Regions from separate parts of the Lysinibacillus telephonicus genome, predicted to be linked through region 1. Evidence: riboswitches for the same ligand, from Rfam matches in the RefSeq annotation. Region 1 holds a riboswitch; the other holds the start of a gene.
What was found. A riboswitch is a leader RNA that binds a small molecule or an ion and turns the genes downstream of it on or off. The one in region 1 is predicted to bind S-adenosylmethionine.
Positions count from the first base shown of each region.

Region 2: another riboswitch for S-adenosylmethionine. It lies ahead of metA (homoserine O-acetyltransferase MetA); the one in region 1 lies ahead of MKY04_RS01825 (O-acetylhomoserine aminocarboxypropyltransferase/cysteine synthase family protein).

Region 1 is NZ_CP155468.1:386,599-392,260, reverse strand. It holds gene MKY04_RS01835 (IS110 family transposase) at 1-547, shown strand, start outside; gene MKY04_RS01830 (hypothetical protein) at 745-1,134, opposite strand; gene MKY04_RS01825 (O-acetylhomoserine aminocarboxypropyltransferase/cysteine synthase family protein) at 1,457-2,764, opposite strand; SAM riboswitch class I at 2,878-2,987, opposite strand; gene MKY04_RS01820 (glycerol-3-phosphate acyltransferase) at 3,118-3,747, shown strand; gene nfsA (oxygen-insensitive NADPH nitroreductase) at 3,874-4,608, shown strand; gene MKY04_RS01810 (hypothetical protein) at 4,764-5,201, shown strand; gene MKY04_RS01805 (hypothetical protein) at 5,564-5,662, shown strand, end outside.
Region 2 is NZ_CP155468.1:2,251,719-2,257,380, forward strand. It holds gene MKY04_RS10670 (DUF4179 domain-containing protein) at 1-919, opposite strand, end outside; gene MKY04_RS10675 (sigma-70 family RNA polymerase sigma factor) at 916-1,422, opposite strand; gene metA (homoserine O-acetyltransferase MetA) at 1,676-2,614, opposite strand; SAM riboswitch class I at 2,719-2,828, opposite strand; gene MKY04_RS10685 (hypothetical protein) at 2,895-3,656, opposite strand; gene MKY04_RS10690 (AAA domain-containing protein) at 3,675-5,662, opposite strand, start outside.

The sequences.
Region 1 (5,662 bases):
GATTCCGAAAAAGCAATGGATTACAGATTCCTTATTTGGAACAATAAATGAGCATCAAATCTTCCTGATTCGTCAGTCCTGGCAACATATTCAATACTTAGAAACCTTAATTTCAGAAATCGAAGAACGGGTGGATCAACTACTTCAAAATTATCAAGAAGAACTACAGTTGTTAATTACCATACCAGGAATAAGTAAAGATACTGCAGCTGTAATTATTGCAGAAATAGGAGTAGAAATGGAACAGTTCCCGACATCTCAACATCTTGCATCATGGGCAGGAGTTTCACCAGGGAATCACGAAAGTGCTGGGAAAAGGAAGAGTACACGTACAGTGAAAGGAAATCCTCATATAAAATCCGCTATGTGTGAAGCAGCGTGGGCTGTTTCAAGAAGTCGAAATCGATGGCTGGCAAACAAATATTGGTCATTAGCAGCACGAAGAGGAAAGAAAAAAGCACTCGTTGCGATCTCGCATCGAATGCTTCGGGTTATTTACTCCATGTTATTAAACAAGGAGCCTTATAAAGAACCCCAAATGTCATAACTTAACCAAAACCAAAAAGTAATATACAAAGTTACCCCACAACAGGTAGCTCTGCTTTCTTATTGGCTTTTTTCGGTCAATTTAAGAATAAACATATTTGATTAATAGTATTCAAAGACCGAAGGGATTAATTATTTTCACAGAAAAAAAGCCAGTACATTTTGTACTGACGTTAAAAGATGTTAAATGGGAATAAACTATGATACTTTTTTCAAAATAACTTCGCGATACTTTGCAATAATATTATTTATCAGCATCTGCTCATCGGCTGTAAAAGCTGGTACACCATAAGGTCGATGGACAAGCTGGAACTTTCCATACTCAAGGTGCCACTCTTTTGCAGGTATTTGCAAATGGCATTCTCCACATTCTTTATAAGCCTCATACACTTCTTTAACTGCGTATTTAGATGTTGTAAGAGATGAAACATTTTCCGAAAACGCACTATGCCCGAAACGGCTTTTCCAATCCATTTCAACTTTAGCTAATAAATGTTGTAATGCTTCCGAGTTGATAAAAACCCTTTGTTCATTTAGTTCATATATAAAATATGCTGCGATATTTTGAGCACTGTAGATGTTTCCCATTTAACATACTCCTTCTTATGTAATGTGTAGCAGTCTGAGGGGTAAGACTGCTACATGTAAGCAACTACAAATCATTCAAAAGCGGGAGATGCTAATGAATTGATGCATGAGAGTTGATAAATAAATTGACCACAAAATTCTATCAATTCCCTCTACACAATAGTATATTCACCAATCTCTTAAAAGTCAATAAAACAAATTAAATTACTAGGTTTTAAAATAAGTTATGATTTGCCTAATGAATGGCTTAAGGAAGGTTGGCAGAACAATTATTACGCGAATGAATGCGGATTAAATTGTTCTCACCAATCCTACAAATTATTTACGCTTGTGTTTGAGCTACACCTTCACTTGATGCAACATTAGATAAAGCTTGATCTAAATCAGCAATGATATCTTCAACAGCTTCTAAACCTATTGATAAGCGAATGAGCTCCTCAGATACACCTGCAATTTTCAACTCTTCACGTGATAGCTGTTGATGAGTAGTTGAGGCTGGATGAATTATTAAAGATTTTGCATCCCCTACGTTAGCCACGTGAGAGAACAATTGAACACTGTCGATAACTTTGCTTCCGGCTTCACGGCCACCTTTAATGCCAAATGTAAGCATAGAGCCGTAGCCATTTTTTAAGTATTTTTTCGCCAATGAATGCGATGGGAAGTTTTCTTTGCCAGGATAGTTTACATATTCCACGAATGGGTGGTTTTCAAGATATTCTGCAACCTTTAATGCATTTTCTCCATGCTTTGTATAACGCAAATGAAGCGTTTCTAGGCCTTGCAAGAAGTTAAATGCACTATCAGCACTTAAAGTTGGACCGAAGTCTCGCAATAATTGAACTCGTAGTTTTGTAGCAAATGCCGCAGCTGCTGTATCAATTCCATAACGCAGCCCATGGTATGATTCATCCGGCTCAGTAAATCCAGGGAAACGGCCTTGTGTCCAGTCAAATTTACCGGCATCTACTACAATACCTCCGATTGTTGTACCGTGTCCTCCAATCCACTTAGTTGCAGAATGAACAACTACATCTGCTCCAAATTCAATTGGATTGCATCCGTATGGGGATGGGAAAGTATTATCAATAATTAGCGGAAGTCCATGCGCATGAGCAATTTCCGCGATTTTCTCTATATCTAAGATATTTAAGCTTGGATTGCCTACTGTTTCAGCATAAATTGCTTTTGTTTTATCAGTGATTGCTGCTTCAAAGTTTTGTGGATTAGTTTCATCTACAAATATTGTTGTAATGCCATAGCGAGGTAAAGTATTTGCAAATAAATTGTAAGTACCACCGTACAGAGATCCAGCCGAAACAATTTCATCGCCTGCACCAGCCACATTTAAAATCGAAAATGCAATTGCTGCTGCACCAGATGAGACAGCAACCGCAGCAGTTCCTCCTTCTAAAAGGGCAACACGCTGTTCGAATACATCAACTGTTGGATTCATAATTCGAGAGTAAATGTTGCCAGGTTGTTCTAATGCAAATAATTTACGAGCATGTTCCGTATTTTCGAAAGCATAAGCGGTTGTTCGGTAAATAGGTACTGCAATTGCCCCAGTAACCGGATCCGGCTTTTGACCTCCATGAAGTAATTGTGTTTCTGGACGTAATTGTGACATGTTTCTTCCTCCTTTTTTATTTTAGATGGACGATCTTATGAGGAGGAGATTCGGAAAAACAAAAAGCCCTCTTCTTTTAAGAAGAGGGCTCGCTGACTGAGCAATTTTTCCTCCCCTTATCTTTCAGATCTAATTAGAATCTGTAGGAATTAGCACCTTTGCGTTAATAACACCGGTTGCTGGGCATCTTAGGGCCTAGTCCCTCCGCCTCTCTGGATAAAGGTATTTGATTCATGTTCCATCGTTGAGTTAACTATAATCCAAGCAAATTACTATGTCAACTATGAATTTAATTTTTTTGAAACTTCTTAAATATTAAACGAGTATACTGTAATAGAAAGGAGGTTTATAGATTGCTATTTGCATTAATTGTCGTCCTTATAATCGGTTATTTTATCGGATGTATTCATGGATCAAATGCTGCGAGTTTATTGTCAGGAGTAAACTTAAAAGAAGTTGGCCATGGGAATGCGGGTGCTTCAAATGCAACCTTGTCTCTTGGCTGGAAGTATGGTGTGCTTGTAGCTTTAATTGACATCGCAAAAGGTGTTGTTGCCATCTTATTACTTCGATTAGTCTTATTAAATTACACTAGCTTCTCAGAAAGCGAAATTTCAATTCTGCTGTTTATTATCGGAGCAGCTGTCATACTAGGTCACAATTTCCCTATCCACATGAAATTTCGTGGAGGGAAAGGAACTGCTTCATTAATTGGAATATTTATCGCATTAAACTGGAAATTTGGGTTATTAGCAGTATTAGCTCTTATTATCACTAGCCTTTTAACAAATTATTTAATTATCGGCGTTTTCATCCTATATGTAATTTTTTGCATTAGTGCCCTAATAATTGAACCGACAATTTGGCCATTTTTCATTTCTTTAACATTATTTTTCGTTGCATTTTTCCTGCATTTTGAAAATATAAATCGAATGCGTGTAGGCACTGAACCAAAGTTAACAGCAGCTTTTAAGAAAAAATAACTGCAGTGCTTAGCAAAGTTTTATTTTTGTAAAGCTAAGCAAAATATACTAATATAGCCTTATGGGATTTTGCTCATAAGGCTATTTTTATTAAGAAAGTACCAAATTCAAAGGGGAGATAACAAAATGTCAGTAAAAGAATTATTACGTAGTCATTCATCCGTACGAAAATATACAGGCGAACCAATTCCAAAAGAAAAGGTTATTGAATTAATAGAAACAGCTCAAATGGCAGCAAGCTCACATTTTGTACAAGCATACAGTGTCATCTGGGTTACAGATGAAGAAAAGAAACAAAAACTTGGTGAATTATCTAAAAATGATTTCCAATTTAAAACTGCAGGCGCTTCATTTTTATTTTGTGTAGACTTCAAACGCTTACAAAAGGCTGGTCAAAAACATGGAGTTGAGATTGTTGCAGATTCTGCTGAAAATGTATTAGTTGGTGTAGCTGATGTTGGATTATTCGCCCAAAACTTTGTTATTGCAGCTGAAGCTGAAGGATATGGCATCTGCTATATTGGTGGTGCTCGTAACAACCCAGCAGAGATTAGTGAACTTTTTAATCTTCCGGAGTATGTTTTCCCACTATTTGCAATGACAATTGGGATACCAACAAAACGCAATGAAACAAAACCTCGTCTTCCAGTTGAAGCCGTTCTTCATGAAAATGAATACAATGTAGAAAAGTATGATTCTTTACTTGATGAATATGACTCAATTATGGAAAACTACTATGCAAGCCGCAGTTCAAATAACAAAGTTGCCAACTGGACGAAACAAATGGCAGATTTCTTAGTTGAACAGCGCCGTCCACAAATAAAAGAATTTTTAGCATCAAAAGGATTTAACTGGAAATAAAAGGAATTAATATGTGACTAAAGAGAGAACTTACTTGTGATTAATTAAAAAGTAAGTTCTCTTTTCCATAAATACGGTAAAATAGTAAGCTAATCTTCTCTTTATTTTTTTGTTAAAATAATAAGAAAGTTTGTGAGTTTGAAAGGATGTTTTCTATGAATGGAGATAAACAAGTTGCGATGTTTTTAGAGCGACAGCATATAAAACATGTTAGGCATTATTATCGTACAGTTGCTGAAGTAAACGTAGAACTTGCAAAAATACATAAAAATATAGAGGGAAATATAAATAAAGATAAATACAAATTCGCCTCTGAATATGTAAATCAATATGTCTCATATACAACTATTTGGAATATGAAGTTTGTTTATAACTTAGAAAATCCAGAGGTTGCTTTACTTCAAATATTCCATTTAGACTATATATTTATGAATGAACCAGAAAATTCATTTATAAAAGAACGAAGAATGCTTCTTGAACAAAAGGAACAATTCTTTAAATTAAAGCCATATAAAGAAGAACATATTGAAATTCGAAAACATAAGATGCTTCAATTTATTACAGAAAAAGAAAACGAGTTATCCGAAAAATGATCATAAAAGAAGATACGTACAGTCCTCCTTGGCCTCATCAATATGTCCAGACATTAAAGCAAAAGTTTTCTGTCCTATGCCCCTCCTTCATGCTTATAAAACAATTTACTCGCAGAATGATACTTTAATGAATCATCTCTCTAGCTAATATGCAAATACTATCAATTAAAATTCGACCACAAGCATTAGAGATTTTCTCTAAGCTTGTTTTTTATTTGCAATCCATGAGAGTGATATTTGTAAGAGATTTATTAAGCATAATAGCTAAATAATTTGATTTAATGAATAATTAAAACTAAATTAAAGGAATTTTGGTACAATGTGTTAAATTTAATCGAAGATACTTTAAGGAGTGAAAAGATATGCCAATGGAGCAAGAAACGATGGGGCTGTTAATAGCCGGTTTTTCATCCATAATGGGTGTAGCATTCATTATAGTTTTAAGATTATTATTTTCAAAA
Region 2 (5,662 bases), 1.9 Mb from region 1:
TAAAATAATTGCTTTGAATAAAAATACTATTGTCATTTTCTCTAAATCCTCCAAAACCGGAGAATCCATTCGTTATTTTGCCCCATTCTTCACCATTTTCATCTAAAACCTTTAACTTATTGATTTGTAATATTTGCATTGTATTTTGGTCATCCGCTGTTATCTGTACTTCTGCACGCAATGGAGAAATTTTAAGGGATTTTATATGAATAATTTGATCGTCAATCTCCAATTGTTGATTTATCTCATAGGTTTTAGTCGGTACAATTTCTTTTTTCAATGTAAAAGGTACGGTAAAGGAAGTATTATTGGCATCGTCAAATGTCAGTTCAAGCTGAAAGTTTGGATTTGAATAATCTATTTTATTTGTTGCAACGACTTCTAGCTTTTCTTCTATTATTTTCGTTGAGTCTTTTGCTGCCCAAGAATAAGTTGTAGCTGCCTCGATGTCTTTATCATTTTGTGTAAGTCTAAATTTTTTCGTTTCAAGTTCTGAAATATCATAAGGCGCTTCTAATTGATAGAAAATAATCATTCCGGATTCATCTGCTATTGTTCCGAGAATAGTTAATATAAGGTCATTTTTTATTTCTACAATATTAAGCTCTTCATAATATTGATTATCTAATATATCTTTTACCCCTTTATCCTGTGTAATCATTTCAACGAGTGGAGCAAACCCTGGGATCTTAGCGATTGTTTGTGCAAATGCTGGTGAAACACGTACGGTTGTAACAAATGCTATAAGGAGAAGCATAACAATCGACACTTGTTTCCATGTTTTTATTTGACGTTTTCTTGAATGGAGGTGTTTTGCATATGCCTGTTGCCGTGCTGCCTGTATTTTCTCCTTAGGGATTTCAATTTTTTCTAACTCCCGTTTTAATTTCTCAAAATCTTGCTTATTAAAATTACTCATGATTGACCTCCTTCCCCAAAAAAATATCTTAATTTCCGAAGTGCATTATGTAGGCGAGATTTTACTGTTCCTTCTGGGATATTTATTTCACTTGCAATTTCTTCATTTTTTAAATCCTGAAAATATTTTAAGTAAATAAGATGTTGTTGTTCTGGCGATAGTTTAGAAATTGCTTCGGAAAGTTCTAAATAGGAACAATCATTGTGTTGTCCGATTTCAATTGATTCATGTAATTCCAAACGTTTCTTTTTCTTCTGCATATCATGACATACATTTAATAACACTCGAATAAGCCAAGTAGATAAATATTCCGGCTTTTTAACAGTATGGAGTTTTTTTAAGCTGCGGTAAGTAAATTCCTGTATGGCATCAAGTGCATCATATTCATTTTTAAAATAACTAAAAGCAATCCTATAGTGCGTATCTTCGTACATTTCTAAAAGTTCGAGGAAGGCTGATTTATCACCATCAATTGCTTTTTTCTCGCGTTCAAAGTTTTGCATATGTCTCCCCCTTTAATCATTAGACTTTCTATAATAAAAAAACGTTCATTAATTAATAACTTTTTCTATAAAGTAAAAAAGGGGCTGCTTTTGAAGCCATTTTAGGATGAGCCTACTGATGAAAATGACACGATTATTAAAGAAGTTGCTGATTACAAACAGTTGAGGGGCTGCTCAGAAATTTTAATTTCTAAACAACCCCAACATAAATTGTATTTATATTTTGAAAATTCTTAAGTAACCGTTACACTTTCTATATATGGTACTCAATCATGTCATCGACAAAATGCCAGTCGTATGGTGTTTCTTGGTATACGTAGTAGTTTAACCAGTTGTAGAAAAGTAAATGTGAATGGGCACGCCATGTGTTTTTTGGTGTTTTTGATGGATCGTTATTCGGGAAATAGTTTACTGGAATATCTACTGGCTCCCCTTTTTCAACATCGCGAATATATTCATCTGCCAACGTTGTTGCATCATATTCTAAATGGCCAGTAATCATAATATGCTTTGTATCTTTTGATTGGATAATAAATGGTCCAGCTTCTTCAGAGTAGCTTAATAATCTTAAGTCAGGATGGCTGCGTACATCATCAATAGATACAGAAGTATGTCTTGAATGAGGAGCAACATACTCATCACTAAATCCTCTTACTAAATCAACCGTAAGATCTGTAATGACATGCGAATAAATGCCAGAACATTTTCTTGGCAGTTCAAATTTGCCGATATTAAAATGATGATAAAGTGCAGCTTGTGCTCCCCAGCAAATATACATGCAAGATGTTACGTTAATTTTTGCCCAATCCATAATTTCTGTAATTTCTTCCCAATAGTTAACATCTTCAAACTCCATACGTTCTACTGGTGCACCTGTAATAATCATGCCATCAAAACGACGGTGCTTAATTTCATTAAATGTTTTGTAGAATGTGTCTAAGTGCGATTTTGAAACATTTCGCGACGCATATGTTGCTGTGTTTAGAAACGTTACATTCGTTTGTAAAGGCGTGTTCCCTAATAAACGTAATAGTTGCAGCTCTGTTTTCTCTTTTTCTGGCATTAAGTTGCAAACTAAAATGTTTAGTGGACGAATTTGTTGCGTTCTCGCGCGGTCTTCTTCCATCACGAAAATTTTCTCTTGTCGCAATTTTTCTCCAGCAGGTAAATTCTTTGGTATATTTATAGGCATTCTTGTTCCCCCATTTCTTATAATGCCGTTTTCATCTCTCTTTTAAATCAAATAAAAAACCCCTCATTCCAGCATGAGAATGAGAGGTACAATGTAAACGCGCACTCTTATCTCTCAAGACATAACGTCTTGCTGGAAGTAGCACCTTTCTAACTGCTGTTAGAGGTTGCTGAAGCTTCATAGGGCCATGTCCCTCTGCTTCTCTTGATAAGAAAGATGAAATTAAGCTAATACTAACATGGAAAATTAATATTTGCAATATTCGAGATTTATTTTTTTGTTAATATTTTTCTTGCCACATAGATTGTTCTTTTTCTTGTAATTGATACTCAAGAGTAGTGTCCCAAGAATCCAGCAGTGTGTTCCAAACTCGAGCATGAAAAGAACTTTTTTCTTTATCAAAAATAATAAACTCTAAACATGGGATATCATTGATTTGTACATTTTCAATAGCATCGATTGATGTAATGAACAATTGATCTGATTGCTGATCGTCTTCATAATTGTGCTGCAGCTTTCGTATTTCAGGTAAAATCTTGTCGTTATCAATATTAAGCTCCTCCTCATGTGAGCTATATCGATATATTTTTTCAGGAAAATCTTCAAAATCCAAAATTTCTTCAATATCCCCACTAAAAAATGACTGATGAGTTGGGCTATATAAAAGCTCTACGGAAGTTGTATCTTGATCTTCTTCATAAACGCCATTTGCTAATTGTTTCAACCCTTTTTCAGTTAATTGATAACAATCCTCAACTTTAGTGATAAGCCCTGTTTTATGCATTTTGGATAATAAATCTTGTACAAAGAGCTCTTCTACTAAAAGAATTTCGCTTAATTGCTCACTATTTTTAAATTTCGCTTTTTGTAATGAAATAAGCAGCATTTTCATTAAAATGTCCATTTTCGTACGAAGTACTGGTTTATATGAAACGTTTATTGTATGAACAGGAAAGCACCAAATGTCTTTTTGAACAATCGTTCCAGTAGTTTTGCTTTCAAGCTGCTCTAATAATTTCTGTTGTAATAATTGTAGCTCCATCGCTCCTCCTTTATAACATTAATTAATAACTGTTTTTTCGTATTCTCTATAGCCGTTCTGGTTTTTAACTACATTTAATAAATTTTTATACATGTTTCGTGTTTCTTCGTGCTTTGGACGTCGTGTAAACATTTCTGTACTGCCAATTAATACGAGCAATTCCCGTGCACGTGATAGGGCGACATTTAAACGGCGATAATCCTTGGCAAAACCAATATCACCATACTTATTGTCATTGTTTCGAACCATGCTGACCAAAATAACATCCATCTCCATGCCTTGGAATTTATCAACAGATCCTGTTCTAATATGCAGGTGAGGAAGATGCAATTCTTCTTCGATTAATCGATTAATCCGTTTTACTTGTTCAGCATAGAAACTTATTACACCAACTGATTTTAAAGTGTCTTGTTCTATAATGCCTTGTTCTTTTGCTTGTTCAGTTGCATCATTTAAGTCAAGGAGCATATTGCGAATCATATCAAGTTCTGCTGTGTTAAATAAACTTGAGCCTTCCTTCATCCTTTCCTCGAAAAATGCCGGCTTATTCGGTATATCGAACCATAGTAAATGTTCGCTGCGATTTACAAATTTGCTATTTAATTTATGGTCTCTCACTGCATCTGAATCCGTTAGGCCGCACTGAAGAGAGTCATTTTCACTCTTATAAAATGACGTAATTGTTTGCATAATATTTTCGTGCATCCGGTATTGAATGGCGAGCATTTTTTTATTCGAACGCGGCAAGTTTTTATATAACCGTTCAAATAATGATTCTTCAAGCAGTTTTTCTAGTTCTCGTTTTTCTTCAAATGTATCGCTTTCTTTTATGACCGTTTCTAAAGTTTCTTCGAATGTATCATCGCCTATTAATGGCGGTAATTGGTGATGGTCCCCTACTAATACGATCTTTTTACCCTTTAACATTGGCAGCAATAGTTCTGGTGGTGTTGCCTTCGACACTTCATCGATAATAACAACATCAAAAATCGGGTAATTATCCATAAATTCTTTGTTTGCAGATGCAACACAGGTTGTCCCAATTACATTTGCATGTTTTACATATAATTTGCGAATTTCATCTAAATCGTGATCAGTAGATTGTTCAAGCAATTCTTTCCACTGTAATTGTAAACTTTGCGTGATTGGAAGCATTGAAATTTTTAAATCCAGTTTCTCTATTTCTTTTTGATGACTTTTTATTTTTTCATTAGTTTTTTCTAGTTCAAGCTCAGGATTTAGTTTTGTAATTTGCTCTAATTGTTCATATTTCTTTTCAAGGAGCAAACCATCTAAATTAAGTTGTTTTAAGTCAGCAATTGTTTCTTTTAATAGCTGTTGACCATTTAATAATTCAGTCTCTATACTTTGCTTTTCATTTACTTTTTTCTCTAATTGCGAGTCAATTTCTAGTAACCGTTCTTTATCTTGTTGTAATTTTTTAATATCTTCTTCAAGTAAAGTACAAACTGATTGCAGCTCACTTGTTGAAGGAATGACCGAGCCTTCTAAAATAGGATGAAATGCTTCTAGACGATTATGATATTGTTCAATCTTTTGGTTCAAGCTATCTTCTTGTACTTTTAATGAATTAATGGAAGATTGATCTACTCCGGTTTTCTCCATAATTTGATCGGTTACTTCTTCTTTTATTTTTGAAAAAACGAGGAGAGATTCATCAATTAGCGCCCGATATCGATATGATAACTGATCTAGGAAGCGTTTTCTCATATATAACCCTTGAATAGAACGCAATCCATTTTCCTTATTAATCTTCTTTTGAGCGAAGGCATAGCTTAGTTTAGTTAAAAAGTCATTTATCTCATCTAAAGAATAATGGTGATTTGGCGGCAAATCTACAGTTTGCACTTGTATTCCAAGGGTAGTATGACTATATTCAATTGCTTTTTCTAATCGATTCATTATTTCTTTTAATGGTTTAAATTTTATTAGCTGCGTATGGATTTTTTCCATATCAGCGAACAGTTGATTCAAAACATATCCGC